DNA from 2 places in the Ralstonia flaminis genome. Region 1 is predicted to be linked to the other one. Evidence: riboswitches for the same ligand, from Rfam matches in the RefSeq annotation. Region 1 holds a riboswitch; the other holds the start of a gene.
What was found. Region 1 has a riboswitch for glycine ahead of gcvT (glycine cleavage system aminomethyltransferase GcvT). Riboswitches for the same ligand answer to the same signal wherever they lie in the genome.
Positions count from the first base shown of each region.

Region 2: another riboswitch for glycine. It lies ahead of R2N11_RS23980 (D-amino acid dehydrogenase); the one in region 1 lies ahead of gcvT (glycine cleavage system aminomethyltransferase GcvT).

Region 1 covers NZ_CATZLL010000005.1:197,734-205,273, reverse strand. The annotation lists gene R2N11_RS09765 (ESPR-type extended signal peptide-containing protein) at 176-2,818, shown strand; gene R2N11_RS09760 (hypothetical protein) at 3,052-3,378, shown strand; glycine riboswitch at 3,540-3,637, shown strand; glycine riboswitch at 3,651-3,781, shown strand; gene gcvT (glycine cleavage system aminomethyltransferase GcvT) at 3,909-5,036, shown strand; gene gcvH (glycine cleavage system protein GcvH) at 5,078-5,461, shown strand; gene gcvP (aminomethyl-transferring glycine dehydrogenase) at 5,526-7,540, shown strand, end outside.
Region 2 covers NZ_CATZLL010000020.1:10,762-18,301, forward strand. The annotation lists gene R2N11_RS23935 (LysR family transcriptional regulator) at 1-38, opposite strand, end outside; gene R2N11_RS23940 (winged helix-turn-helix transcriptional regulator) at 108-614, opposite strand; gene R2N11_RS23945 (tautomerase family protein) at 798-1,217, shown strand; gene R2N11_RS23950 (HAD family hydrolase) at 1,237-1,902, shown strand; gene R2N11_RS23955 (hypothetical protein) at 1,970-2,293, opposite strand; gene R2N11_RS23960 (hypothetical protein) at 2,454-2,861, shown strand; gene R2N11_RS23965 (Dyp-type peroxidase) at 2,899-3,855, opposite strand; gene R2N11_RS23970 (HEAT repeat domain-containing protein) at 3,953-5,368, opposite strand; gene R2N11_RS23975 (hypothetical protein) at 5,376-5,798, opposite strand; glycine riboswitch at 5,965-6,059, shown strand; gene R2N11_RS23980 (D-amino acid dehydrogenase) at 6,205-7,458, shown strand.

The DNA.
Region 1 (7,540 bases):
GCTTCACAATACCCGGCTCCACATGGGAATTTTCTGATTTCATGAATTCCATAACTTATTGCGATACACACATAAGTCAACGGAACTGATTTATCAATTTCGACAGACTCTGCGATCGTCGATAGACCGTTCTACCGACACCGAATTTCACTTCTACTTTTGCAGAGTTATTGACATGAACAAGGCATATCGTGTTGTTCGCAACAACGCCACCGGCGTATGGACGGCGGTTTCGGAAACCGCACGTGGGCACGGCAAGGGACGTTCCGTTGTGCGAGCAGTTGGCGCCGCGCTGATCGCGAGCGCAGCATTGCTTTCCGCGCCAGGGGCGATGGCGCAAACTCTGATTGAGCAGCCGGACGATGGGGGGGCGATCAATATTGGTCGTAGCGTTACCGGCACGGTGGTCGATTTCACAAGCGGAGCCAACGACAATCGTCGCCTTACTGGCATCGCAAATGGCCTTAATCCAGCCGATGCCGTATCCGTCAATCAACTCAATGGCACGCTCACCGCGCTCGGTGGGCGTATCAACAGCCTGACAGGTGCAGTTGTTGCCCCGGTCTACACGCTAGGCGCAGACAGCAGGGGAGGCACAACGTACTCCACCGTGCCAGGCGCGCTGGGCAACTTGGACGACCGGATCAAGGGTAACGCCGCCAGCATCGTCAACAACACCACCAACATCACCAACCTGACCAACGGCACGGCCGGCATGGTCCAGCAGGCCACGGCTGGCGCTGAGATCACCGTAGCAAAAGACACCGATGGTGACGCTGTGAACTTCGCCGGCAAGGACGCGGACGGCAACACCATCACCCGCAAGCTGTCCAACGTTACGGCAGGCACGGATGACACCGACGCCGTCAACGTTGGCCAACTCAATGGCGTCAGGACTACGGCTGAGCAAGCCGCGAGCGACGCCAACCAAGCTCAAAGCCGTGTCGGCAACCTGGAAGCCACCGCCGTTACATACGACGACGCCAGCAAGGGCACCGTGACGTTCAACAGGGGTGGCGAGGCAACGCAGCTCAAGAACGTCGCTGCCGGCACCGATGACGCCGACGCCGTGAACGTGCGCCAGCTCAAGGACGCAGGCCTGGTTGATGACCACGGTAACGTGGCCAATGCGGTGATCTACGACGACGCCAGCAAGTCGACCATCACGCTCAACAGGGGCGGTGATGCGGTTCACCTCAAGAACGTGGCGGATGGTGTCGACAACACCGACGCCGTCAACGTTGGCCAACTCAATGGCGTCAAGACCACGGCTGAGCAAGCCGCTTCGGACATCGCGGCGGCCAACACGCTAAACGCCTCCAACGCAACAGCGGTGTCGAATGCACTGGGTGGTGGCTCGACCGTCGGCGATGACGGCAAGATCACTGCGCCAACCTACTCGCTGGCCACCAGCACCACTGATGCAACCAAGCAAGACTTCAACAACGTTGGTGACGCACTGAATAACCTGGATGGCCGTACCAGCCAGAACACCACGGACATTACGAACCTGAGCACGCAGATCGGCAACGGCTCGATCGGCCTGGTGCAGCAAGCGGATGCCACATCCGACATCACGGTCGCCAAGGACACCGCCGGCGCGAACGTGAGCTTTGCGGGCAAGGATGCCGACGGCAACACCATCACCCGCAAGCTGACCAACGTTACGGCAGGCACGGATGACACCGATGCTGCTAACGTCAGCCAGATCAAGGGCGTGCAAGGCGCGGTTGACGCACTGGCCAGCACCGCTGTGCAATACGACGACGCCAGCAAGGGCACCGTGACGTTCAACAGAGGTGGCGCGGCAACGCAGCTCAAGAATGTCGCTGCCGGCACCGATGACACCGATGCCGTGAACGTGCGCCAGCTCAAGGACGCAGGCCTGGTTGATGACCACGGTAACGTGGCCAATGCGGTGCTCTACGACGACGCCACCAAGACCAGCGTTACGTTCAACAATGGCGGTGCGGCGGTGCGGCTGCAGAATGTGGCGGATGGCATGGTAGCCACGGATGCCGTCAACCTCGGCCAGCTCAATACCGTCGCTGGTGCACTTGGCGGCGGCGCGTCGTTTAGCGGTGGTGTGTGGACTGCGCCGACGTATTCATTCCTTGATGGCTCGACACATAACAGCGTGGGCGATGCGCTCTCCAATCTGGACAATCGCCTGTTCTCGCTGGCTGATGGGGGGCGTGGCATTGGCCAAGATAACCCCAAGTTTGTCGGTACGGGTGCTGGCGGCAACGCTAGTGTGAAGGAAGATGCGTTGGCCTCGGGCAACTACGCCACGGCATCAGGTGCCAACGCGGTAGCCAGCGGCCAAGGCTCGACGGCAACCGGTGCGAACGCTGTGGCCAAGGCTGATAACAGCGTGGCCCTGGGCGCCAATTCGGTGGCCGATCGCGCGGGTACGGTGTCCGTCGGCTCACTCGGGAGTGAGCGCATCATTACCAATGTGATGGCTGGCACGCAAGACACCGATGCCGTCAACAAGGCTCAGCTCGATCGCGTAGACGCGAAGGTTGCCGACGTTCAGAGCAGCGTTGGCAATCTGCAGAGCCAAGTGGGCCAGTTGGATACCAAGGTGAACCGCCTGGGCGCCATGAACGCTGCCATGTCCACCATGGTGGCTAGCGCGGCCGGTCTTCAGACCGACAACCGCATGGCGGTCGGTACGGGTGTGTATCGCGGACAGGCTGCCTTGGCGATTGGTTACCAACGCAAGATTGGCTCGCGCGCCACAGTGACGATTGGCGGCTCCACCGCCGGCGGCTCTGAGTACAACGTTGGCGTGGGCGCCGGCTACGGCTGGTAAGTCACCTACGTCGTCATGTGAAGTGAAACGGGCGCGCGGCCTCAACCGCGCGCCCGCTTTTTTTTGAGGGTACAGCCTCACATGGCCGCCGCATTCGTTTGCGCCCCTCGTTTCGCTCGCGGCCGTTACACGGCTTACGCATGGTTACACGATGGCGGTAAGCTTGCGGCCCAAGCGGTTCGTTATAGACAGGACAGCGGCTGAATCCGTCAGCCGCCCACCGGAGGAAAATCATGAACCGCATCGTCAAAGTCCTGGCCGTGACGGCCGTCGCCCTGTCCGCTACCACCGGCGCCTTCGCACAAACGCAGTGGCAGAAGGATCACCCGCGTCGTGCTGAAGTCAACCACCGCCTGGCCAACCAGGACAAGCGCATCCACAACGAAGTGAAGGAAGGCGAAATCACCAAGGGCCAAGCCAAGGCCTTGCACAAGGAAGACCACCAGATCCGCCAGGAAGAGCGCGACATGGCCGCCCAGAATGGCGGTCATATCACCAAGCAAGAACAGCGCACCCTGAACCAGCAGGAAAATAAAGTCAGCCGCCAGATCGGCAACTGATCACGGTTTTCCAACGACCCGCACACCGGTCACACCCGGGGCAAGGCGAGACTGCCGATGCCCAAGGGGGTGGCCGTTGTCTTTGGGGCTTTCGTTTTCCCAGGGTGAATGCCCCCTCTCCTCCCCTAATTGACAATCCCAGCCCCCTTCCGTAAATTCCGCCCATCCATCCGGGAGAGCGTGCCCGCCGCACACGGCAAGGCGCCGCCGAAGGGGTAGCACCCGAAAACTCTCAGGCATCCAGGACCGGGTGGATCGGCCGGACATGCGTCTGACCGCACTCTGGAGAGCTGGCGCTGCACGACCACTGCAGGCGCCCACCGAAGGGGCTCACGAGCCGGCGCACACCGCTATGTGCACCGCGCCTCGCAATCTCTCAGGTACCAAGGACAGAGGGGCCATCTGCGCAGCTTGCATCTTCATGGCGTCACCATGAGGCATCAGGCTGCGCGGGTGGCCTTTTTGCTTTTCTGGTCCCGAATAACGCGCCGCGCCCGGCCACAGTGGCGGCGCTTCAGCCGAGAGATTCCATGACGCTCCAACACACGCCGCTCAATGCCATCCACCGCTCGCTGGGCGCCCGCATGGTCGACTTTGGCGGCTGGGACATGCCCGTCAACTACGGCTCCCAGATCGAAGAACACCACGCCGTGCGCCAAGACGCCGGTATCTTCGACGTCTCGCACATGTGCGTGGTCGACCTCACTGGCGCGCGCGTGCGCGATTTCCTGCGCGGGCTGCTCGCCAACAACGTCGACAAGCTGCAAACCCCGGGCAAGGCGCTCTACAGCTGCATGCTCAACCCCAAGGGCGGCGTGATCGACGACCTGATCGTCTACTTCTTCCGCGAAGACTGGTTCCGCCTGGTCGTGAACGCCGGCACCGCGCCGACGGATCTCGAATGGATCGTCGCTCAGAACGAAGCCGCCGGCACCGGCGTGACCATCACGCCGCGTCGCTCCGACAATAACGCTGGCGCCGAGCCGCTGGGCATCCTGGCCGTGCAGGGCCCAAACGCCCGCGCCAAGACCTACGCCGCGCTGCCCGGCACGCAGGCCGTGGGCGAGGCGCTCAAGCCGTTCAACGCGGGCTTCGTCACCGTGGATGGCGCGGGCGAAATCATGGTCGCCCGCACCGGCTACACCGGTGAAGACGGCTTCGAGCTGGTGGTGCCCGCCGCGCAGATCGCCGGCGTGTGGGAGCGCCTGCAGCAAGCCGGTGTACGCCCGGCGGGCCTGGGCGCGCGCGACACGCTGCGCCTGGAAGCCGGCATGAACCTCTACGGGCAGGACATGGACGAGCATGTCTCGCCGCTGGACGCGGGCCTGGCCTGGACGGTTGACCTGCAAAGCGAGCGCGACTTCACCGGCAAGGCTGCGCTGCAAGCCGGCGGCCAGCGTGAGCAGTTCGTCGGCCTGATCCTGCGCGACAAGGGCGGCGTGCTGCGCGCCCATCAGAAAGTCATCACGCCTGCCGGTGATGGAGAGATCACCAGCGGCACGTTCAGCCCGAGCCTGTCGCTGTCCATTGCACTGGCCCGCCTGCCCAAGGATGTGACCATCGGCTCCGACGTGCAGGTCGAGATCCGCGACCGCAAGTTGACCGCGTCTGTGGTTAAACTGCCGTTCGTGCGCAATGGCAAGGCGCTGGTCAGCTGAACCCGAATTCCCATCATCCCAATCTTCCGGAGAAACCTTTCATGAGCAATCTGCCCGCCGATCTGAAGTACACCGAGTCCCATGAGTGGGTCCGCGTTGAAGCCGACGGCACGCTGACCGTTGGCATTACCGACCATGCACAAGATGCACTCGGCGACATCGTGTTTGTGGAAGTGCAGGCAGTTAGCAAGGCCGTGTCCGCTGGCGATACGGTCGCTGTCGTTGAGTCGGTCAAAGCAGCGTCCGATATTTATGCACCGGTCTCGGGCGAAATCATCGAGGCGAATTCCGCTGTGTCCGATGCTCCCGAGTCGATCAACGGCGACGCTTATGGTGCTTGGCTGTTCAAGGTCAAGCCAACCAACATCGACGATGTGAGTGCCCTGCTGTCGGCTGACGATTACGCAAAATCGATCGGCGCGTAACGCCTCTTCAGCCGATGCGCCTGACCCGTGCATCGGCTTTTTGCCTGAATTTCGAGCCCTTGCCATGAACGCTCCGCACCCCGCTTCCTCGGCGCTTGCTGCCGAACGCCCCACCTTGGCTGACCTGGAGGCGCGCGACGCCTTCGCGCACCGCCACATCGGCCCGTCTGCCCAAGAGCAGGCCGCCATGCTCAGCACGCTGGGCTACGCCAGCCGTGCTGCGCTGATCGACGCCGTAATCCCGCCCGCCATCCGCCGCCAAGACGGCATGCCGCTGGGCGAATTCACGCAGCCGCTGACCGAAGAAGCCGCACTGGCCAAGCTGCGCGGCATCGCTGGGCAGAACCGCGTGGTCAAGAGCCTGATCGGCCAGGGCTATTACGGCACGCACACGCCGGGCGTGATCCTGCGCAACATCCTCGAGAACCCGGCCTGGTACACGGCCTACACGCCGTACCAGCCGGAAATCTCGCAGGGTCGCCTGGAAGCGATGCTGAACTTCCAGCAGATGGTGATCGACCTGACGGCGATGGATATCGCCAACGCATCGATGCTGGACGAAGCCACCGCCGCTGCGGAAGCGATGACGCTGCTGCAGCGCATCGGCAAGTCGAAGTCGACCGTGTTCTTCGTGGCCGACGACGTGCTGCCGCAGACGCTGGAAGTCGTGCGCACGCGCGCCGAGCCGATCGGCGTGCAAGTGGTGACCGGCCCCGCTGCTGACGCTGCCAAGCACGATGCCTTTGGCGTGCTGCTGCAATACCCGGGCGCCAACGGTGCGCTGCTGGGCGATCTGGCGACGTACCAAGCGCTGACCGACGCCGTGCATGCTGCCGGCGGTCTGGTGGTTGCCGCGGCTGACTTGCTGGCGCTCACGCTGCTGGCCGCGCCGGGCGAATGGGGCGCTGACGTGGTGATCGGCAACACGCAGCGCTTTGGCGTGCCGTTCGGCTTTGGTGGCCCGCACGCCGGCTACATGGCCGTGCGCGATGCGTTCAAGCGCTCGATGCCCGGTCGCCTCGTTGGCGTGACAGTCGATGCGCAAGGCAACCCGGCGTATCGCCTCGCGCTGCAGACGCGCGAGCAACACATCCGCCGCGAGAAGGCCACCTCGAACATCTGTACCGCACAGGTGCTGCTGGGCGTGATGGCATCGATGTACGCCGTGTACCACGGCCCGCAAGGCCTGAAGCGCATCGCCCAGCGCGTGCACCGGCTGACCGCCACGCTGGCCGCCGGCCTGCGCGCGATCGGCTACACGCTGGAAGCCGATGCCTTCTTCGATACGCTGACAGTCGCCACCGGCCCGCGCACCGCCAACCTGCACATCGCCGCGCAGGCGCACGGCATCAACCTGCGCCAGATCGACGATGCACGTCTGGGCATCTCGCTGGACGAGACGGTCACGCGCGCCGATGTGATTGCGCTGTGGGACGTCTTTGCGCACGCGGCCCACGCCACCGCACCGGATTTCGACAAGACCGAAGCGGGCGTGGCCGATGCCTACCCGGCTTCGCTGGTGCGCCAGAGTGCGTACCTCACGCATCCGGTGTTCAACGCGCACCACTCCGAGCACGAAATGCTGCGCTACCTGCGCAGCCTGGCTGACAAGGACCTGGCGCTGGACCGCACGATGATCCCGCTGGGCTCGTGCACGATGAAGCTCAACGCCACCGCTGAGATGCTGCCGGTGACGTGGCCCGAGTTTTCGAACATCCACCCGTTTGCACCGGCCGACCAGACCGTGGGCTACCGCGAGATGATCGACCAGCTCGAGCAGATGCTGTGCGCCGCCACCGGCTACGCCGCCATCAGCCTGCAGCCGAACGCCGGCTCGCAAGGCGAATACGCTGGCCTGCTGATCATCCACGCCTACCACGCCAGCCGCGGCGAAGGCCACCGCGACGTGTGCCTGATCCCGTCATCGGCGCACGGCACGAACCCGGCGTCGGCACAGATGGCCGGCATGCAGGTCGTCGTGGTCGCCTGCGATGAGCGCGGCAACGTGGACTTGGCCGATCTGGAGAAGAAGGCCGCCGAGCACAGCAAGAACCTCGCGGCCATCATGATCACGTACCC
Region 2 (7,540 bases), on a different contig from region 1:
ATCTCGACGAACACCGACATGCTTTCAAGGCTATCCATTGCAGGGCGACTGGCTAGGATGAGGTAGGGATGAAATGCCGCTGTGTGTGCCGTGTGGGTGGCGAATCGCTACGGTTCGGTCTGCCGCACGCGCTTTTGCTCCAGCCGCCAATGCATGATGTCGTCCGCTCCCGGCCCTGCTTCGACTCTCAGGTCCGGACGTTGAAGCGGCTCCCCGGTCTCGGCATCCACCAACGCGAGCCGTATCGCATGCCCCGACTGCGCATCCAGAAACCTCAGCGGCGGCCCCTCCAACTCCGCAAGATTCCAAGCATCCCCCACCTGTGCAAGCGCCAGCAACACGATGCCGATGTCCCGGCCGCGCGGCGTCAGGTGATATTCGTACCGATCGGGGCGCGACTGATACCGCTGCCGCACGATCAGTCCATTGCCTTCCAGCGCCTTCAGTCGGCTGGACAACGTGGCATTGGTAATGCCGGTGGATTGCTGGAGGTCGTCATAGCGCGCCAACCCGAGCGCCAGATCGCGCACGATCAACACGCCCCACCGATCGCCCAGCGCGTCGAGCACGCTGGCGATGGAGCAGGTCATGCCATCAAAGCTTTTGGATTTCATTGGAATTGCCTCTCTTGAGCGGAAACGCGCAGCAACAACCTTCCCGTCTGGCCGGCATCGTATCGCATCCTGTGGCGCTTGACGGCATCTCGCCCAACATTTACTCTGATAATAAGAGTTTATTGCAGATAGGGCTTTCGCGCCTATCCGCGTTGACGATGGCCCATCCATAGGAGAGTTGCCATGCCGCTCTGGAACATCTACCACCCCGAAGCTGCGTACAGCGACGCAGACAAGCTTGCGATTGCCGAGCGCATTGTCGAGTTCTATGACGGGTTCTTGCCGCGCTTCTACGTCAACGTGTTGTTCCAGGCGTTGCCGGCGGCGTCATTCCTGATCGGCGGCGAGCCAACCAACGACTTCGTCCGCATCAAGGTCGATCACATTGCACGGCAAATCGACAACCCTGCCGAACAAGAGCAGTTCATGAACTACGTCGCGCAGCGTTTCGCCCCCTTCATTGGCGAGCGCGGGTTGCGCTGGGAAATCCATATCGGCGAGACACCATTCGGCTTGTGGACCATCTCCGGACTGAAACCACCGCGCCCTGGTACGCTGGCCGATCTCAAATGGCGGACGGAAAACCGGCCGTCGCCGTACTGAAGCAAGGAGCTTTCACACCATGCCGATTCGCGCGGTCATTTTCGACTTTGACCTGACACTGGCCGACTCTTCCGGCGCCATCATCGAGTGCACGGAATACGCATTGCGGCAACTGGGCGCACCCGGCGCCACGCCGGCAGAGATTCATGCGGTGATCGGGCTGCCGCTGCAAGTCATGTTCCGCACGCTGACGGAAGACAGCGAGCCCGCGCGCGCAGAAGCCTTTGCACGGCACTTCGTAGCACGCGCCGACGAGATCATGGTGCCCTCGACCCGCATCTACCCCGAGGTGCCGCCCCTGTTCGCTCGCTTGCGTGAGCAGGGCATGGCGGTCGCGATCGTGTCGTCCAAATTTCACTATCGGATCGATGCGATTCTCGTGCGCGCCGGGTTGCGATCTTTGGTTGACGTGCTGATTGGCGGAGAGGATGTACAGCGGCACAAGCCCGATCCTGAGGGCATTGAGGCTGCCCTGACGTTGCTCGGCATACCGGCGGCGGAAGCGGTCTACGTTGGCGACCATACCGTTGACGCGCAGGCCGCCGAGCGAGCGTGCGTGCCGTTTATCGGGGTGACCAGCGGGACAACGTCATTTGAAGCGTGGTCCGCCGCGGGCAAGACAGCGGTGCGGGAACACGTTGGCGAGGTGGCCGATATCGTGCGTATGGATCAGTACATCGCGTAGCGCCACCGGTGGGTTGAGGGCCATCGCTCGATGGCCCTGCGCACGTCAGATGGTGGCCCCGCCACACTCAGCCGACTGCATCGAACATCTCATACGTCTTCCGGGTTGCGTCGACATGCCCCAGCGTGTCCAGCACGCGAATCTCCGGCGGATAGCCATAGACTCGCTCAACCATCGCTTTGTACTCGGCGCCATGCCATCGTGCAGCCGCCTCTCGGCTGCGCCAGATGTACACGCCACCGCCCTCCCTAGTGGCCGCGTCGTAGAAGTACCACTTCTGTAGCAGATCCGGATTCTCCGCCCATTTCACCGCGGTGCTTTCGTAGCGTTCCAATAGCGTGGGAACGTCCACATCCGGCTTGAGCTTGAAGAAGACGATTTCGGTGATCATGGTGAACCTCTCTCGCGAATGACAGGGATGGGCGCCACATCATCAAGCTGGCAGTTTCCATCTCAGTCTAGGCAACCTGCCACTGGGCTACCATGCACCGCAAATGCGAGTTCGAATCTCGCTGCCCAACGCTCAGCACGCAAGATCAGGAGTCACCTTGATGCCGCAGTTCACCCGCTTCCACGCGCTATCGCTGCTTTCGCTTCTCCTGTTCACGCAAGGATGTGCTGCCACGGGCGCGGTCAAATCCGATGACACCTTCCACACCCAGCAGTCGGCGCGGGAAGCGCGGCAGCAACTCGCTGGCTGGATTCCGACCGCCACGGTGCTGGATGCGGCCACCAAGACGCTTCAGTCGCGCGGCTTCACCTGCCGGGCGATACAGCCCGTAGCCGAACTGCGCTCGAGCACACTCTGCACGCTCGGGCCGCTCGCGGAGGTACCGCCCACGCAGCGGCTCGCGACATCCGTGACGCCGATCCACTGGTTCGTGATGCTCAACTCGGTGGATGGCAACGCCGTCAGCAAAGTCCTGGTCAACCGCGCCCCCAAGGACATCGGCGACTAAGCCGCCAAGCCGCGAGCGTCGTTGGAGAGGCCGCGCTTCAGGCGCCGCCCTCACCCGATCCGCGCTCGGCAAGCGCCTCCAGCAGGTCTGCAGAGGGAACGAAGAACAGGCTGCCCGTGACCGCACGGCTGTAGTCAAGCAGACGGTCATAGTTGCCGGGCGGGCGGCCGACGAACATGTTTTCGAGCATCTGCTCAATCGGGGCTGGCGAGCGCGCGTAGCCGATGAAGTACGTGCCGAACTCGCCGGAGCCCGGGCGCCCGAACGGCATGTTGTCGCGCAGGATCTTCACCTCCCGGCCGTCTTCCTCAAGCGTTGTCAGCGAGCTGTGCGACCACGACGGTTTGACATCGTCGTCCAACTCGATGTCGGACAGCTTGGTCCGCCCGATGATGCGCTCCTGCGCCTCGACGGAAAGCGCGTTCCACCCAGCCATGTCATGCAGATACTTCTGCACGAGCACGTAGCTTCCGCCGGCAAAGGGCCCATCCTCATCGCCGATCACGGTGAAATCAACGGCTTCGCGGCCCTCCGGATTCTCCGTGCCGTCAACAAAGCCGACCATGGCGCGCTGGTCGAAGTAGCGGAAGCCATGCACCTCGTCGACTACCTTGACCGCTGTGCCCAGCCTGCCGATCAGTTGCATGGCGAGCTCAAAGCAGAGATCCATCTGGTCCGCACGGATATGCAGCAGGAGATCGCCCGGCGTTGCAACAGCGGTACGGTCCCCCGATCCGAACACGCGGAACGGATGCAGCGATGCCGGCCGCGGTGCGCCGAACAGCGTGTCCCACGCATCCGAGCCAAAACCGCACACGCACGACAGTTGGCCAGCTGGAACACGCTTGCCAACCGAGCGAACCAGCGCGGCAACGTCGGCGCACCATGCGCGGACAACATTGGCGTGATCAGCGCCTGGGTTCAGGGTGGCGACAATAAAGATGGCGCTGCGGGTCACGGGGCCGGCAACGGCTTGCGGTTCTGGGGTTGGCATCGGATAGCGTGCATTGAAGGCGGTAAGGCTTTGCAGCCTACCAGAACATGTTCGCCATTGGCCGATGTCCGCACCTGCCGAACCCGCCTTGTGGCGACTACTCGTAGTGCACGGTGCCGAGACCGGTTCGCTCAGCTGCGGCGGCCTCTTCTTCCTCGCGAGCGGCGATCGCTCGCTGCAATGCCTGCCTGGCGGCACTATTGTGCTCGTGCAGTCCGGAAAGCAAAGCGTGCAGCGCTGGCAACGTACACACCGCCACCAATGCCCGTGCGGCTTGCTCCCGCACATCCTCATCGTCGTCCCGCAGGGCTTGCGTCAACGCCGGCAGTGCTTGCTCCGCATCTGCATGCGATCCCCTATGCAGATTGCTGATCGACGTGGCGGCTTGTGCGCGGATTTCCGCATCCGCGTCACCCAGCGCCGCGAGAAGGATCGGCAGCGCCGCTGCATCACCACTATCGCCAAGCGCCCACAGCGCTCCAACACGTACACGCTGCCCCAGCGCGGGTGTCTGGAATGCGGTGATGAGGTGTTGCGTGGCACGGGCGTCATGCTGCTCACCGAGCGAACTGACGGCGTAGTAGCGCACCTCTTCATCCGCCTCGTCAAACACGCGCGCCGCAATCGCGTCGACCGCCTGCGCATCGCGTTGCCAGCCCAGCGCGATGACAACTTCCAGCCGCACGCGTGGTTCAGGATCGTTGGCGACTGCCAGCAAGGCAGGCAGCACCTGCGGTGGCCCGAAGCGCAGGCCTTGGGCCGCCTGCCGGCGGACTTCCGGCACGGGGTCGGACAATGCGGCCAACAGCAGGTCGCGCAGCGTGGTGTCTTCCCTGTCGAGGCATTCGCACAGCGCATCCAACGCAGCGGCGCGCACGCTGCCGTCAAGGTCTGCCGTGGCGGCAAACAGATCCGCCATCGCATTGGCGGTATCGCATCTGGCGAGTGCCTGGATCGCCCAGATGCGCACGTCGACGTCGGTATCCAGATGCAGCCGTGCGCGCAATGCGGCAACCACAGGCGCGGATGACCACCGCCCCAGCACCTGCACCGCCTCGCGGCGCACCTCGGCGCTCGGATCCTTGAGGGCTTGGAGACATGCGGGCAGGTGCGCGTGCGCGACTGCCTCCGACTGCATGCCCAGGGTGAGCACGGCAGCGGCGCGGACGTCGGCTTCGGTGTCGTGCGTCAGTGCATGCAGCACGGCGGACTCGGCTTGCGGATGCTGCCTCAGGTCGTAATCTGCCAGCGCATGGATGGCGCTCGCGCGGAAGTAGGCATCGGTGTCGCGCGTGGTGGACACCAACGCAGGAACAAACGCATCGTCAACGCCCAGATCGGTGAGGCTGACGTTGGCACCGCGCCGCATGTCCGGTGCTTGCTGCCTGAGCGTGGCGATGAGCGCTTCGATCTCAACGCCGCTGCGCACATGAGCATCATTGATTGTGAGCGCCGATTCTCTGCGACCACCCAGCGCGGCTTTGATACGCGCGATCCACCGTGTCAAACGCATACGCAACTCAACGGTTTGCAAGCCGCGAAGCCTTGAGCGACAACGCCCACGCTACCGTACCCACAACGGCACCAAGCAAAAACGGATACGACCACAGATTCCCCGAGCCCCACTTGAGGAATGACCACGCCAGGCCCACCGTTGCCAAGACCAGGCTCCACTGCGCAGATCGCCCCATCATGTGCCGGACCACACCGCTGTAGAGCAGCAGGCACGCCAGCAACGAAACCAGCGCCGTCAGCAGCGACATCGCGCCCATGCGCACCATGTCCCAGTAGGCCGATGCGTACGTCGCCGTAAAGCCGGCCTGCAGCAGCGTTGCAATGGCAAGCGGTGCGCGCGTCGAATCGGTGCTCTGCTGTGTTGGTGTCGATTCCATCATCCCCTCGGCTGTCTTGGTGTTCTTGCGGGCGTTTCCACGTCGACCCACGGGCGAAAATGCGACGCCCAGATCGCCTGGGGGCGCAGCATAGCATTCAGCCAGTGAGCAGCCTCCGCAATCGCCCGGCTTGCCGAACGTCACAACCCGTGACACACTCCAGCCCGCTGCCTTCACCGGCAGCACGCAGGCGCGGCGGGCGCAAAACGCACCGCTGCAACACGCCGCAGGAGAGACCGGGTTGCAACGATGCCCGGCGCCGATGGAGCAACCACCCCGGAAACTCTCAGGCAAAAGGACTGTGGCGTCGACTGCGAATCTGGAGAGAGGCATGCACGCGCGTGCCCACCGAAGGGGAAGGCGCCAGCACTGCTGACGCCCAAGCTCTCAGGTCCCGAGACAGATGGGGTGAGCCGGCCGGATCGTCCGGTCATACCACCACTCCATAGGGACCGCCATGACGCACATCGTCATCGTCGGCGCCGGTATTTCCGGCGTCACCACCGCTTACACGCTCTCGCAACTCGGCTATCAGGTCACGGTGCTCGACCGGCATCTGTATCCGGCCATGGAAACCTCGTTTGCCAACGGCGGACAGCTTTCCGCCAGCAATGCCGAGGTCTGGAACAGCACCGGCACGCTGCTCAAAGGCATCAAATGGATGCTGCGCAACGATGCGCCGCTACTGCTCAACCCGAAGCCTTCATGGCACAAGTACTCGTGGATCGGCGAGTTCGTGGCGAGCATCGCCCATTACCGCCGCAACACCATCGAAACCACGCGCATGGCCATCGAGGCGCGCAAGCACCTGTTTGCAATGGCCGAGCGTGAGCAGATCGACTTCGACCTGCAGCGGCGCGGCATCCTGCACGTCTATCACGACAAGGCGAGCTTTACTGCCGCCGGCAAGGCCAACGCCCTGCTCGTTGCCGGTGGGCTTGAGCGCCACGCCGTGAGCCCCGAAGACATCGCCGCGATCGAGCCCACGCTGCGTGGCAACTACTACGGCGGCTACTTCACCGAATCCGACGCCACCGGCGACATCCACAAGTTCACGCGCGGTCTTGCGCAGGCATGCGAGAAACGCGGCGTGCGCTTCATGCAGGGCGTGAATGTGCGCGACGTGGAAACCACCGAGCGCGGCGTGCGCTTGTTGCTGCAGACCACACTCGATGATCGCCTCTCCACCAGTGAGGCCAACGTCGTACAGGAAATCACCGCCGATGCGCTGGTCGTCTGCGCAGGCGTCGGCAGCCGGCATGTCGCACAGATGGTCGGCGACCGCATCAACGTTTATCCGGTCAAGGGCTACTCGATCACCGTGCATCTGGACGACGAGGCCAGCGTACAGGGCGCACCATGGGTCAGTCTGCTGGATGAGAGCGCAAAGATCGTCACCAGCCGCCTGGGCGCGGGACGTTTCCGCGTGGCCGGCACGGCGGAGTTCAACGGCTACAACCGCGACATCCGCGCCGACCGCATCGAACCGCTGGTGGCCTGGACGCGCCGCAACTTTGCGATCGGCACCTCGCGCGTGGTGCCCTGGGCCGGCTTGCGCCCGATGATGCCGGACATGATGCCGCGCGTCGGACGCGGGCGGCATGCGCGCGTGTTCTACAACACGGGCCACGGGCACCTTGGCTGGACGCTCTCTGGCGCCACGGCCGCGATGATCGGTGACGTGATCGCACGCGATTGCCCGTTGCACTGATCGCACGACCTGCACTTCCCGCAAGCCTCTGTTCCCGAACTACGGTAGCGGCAGCGGCGGTGGATCGGGTGGCACGCCAACA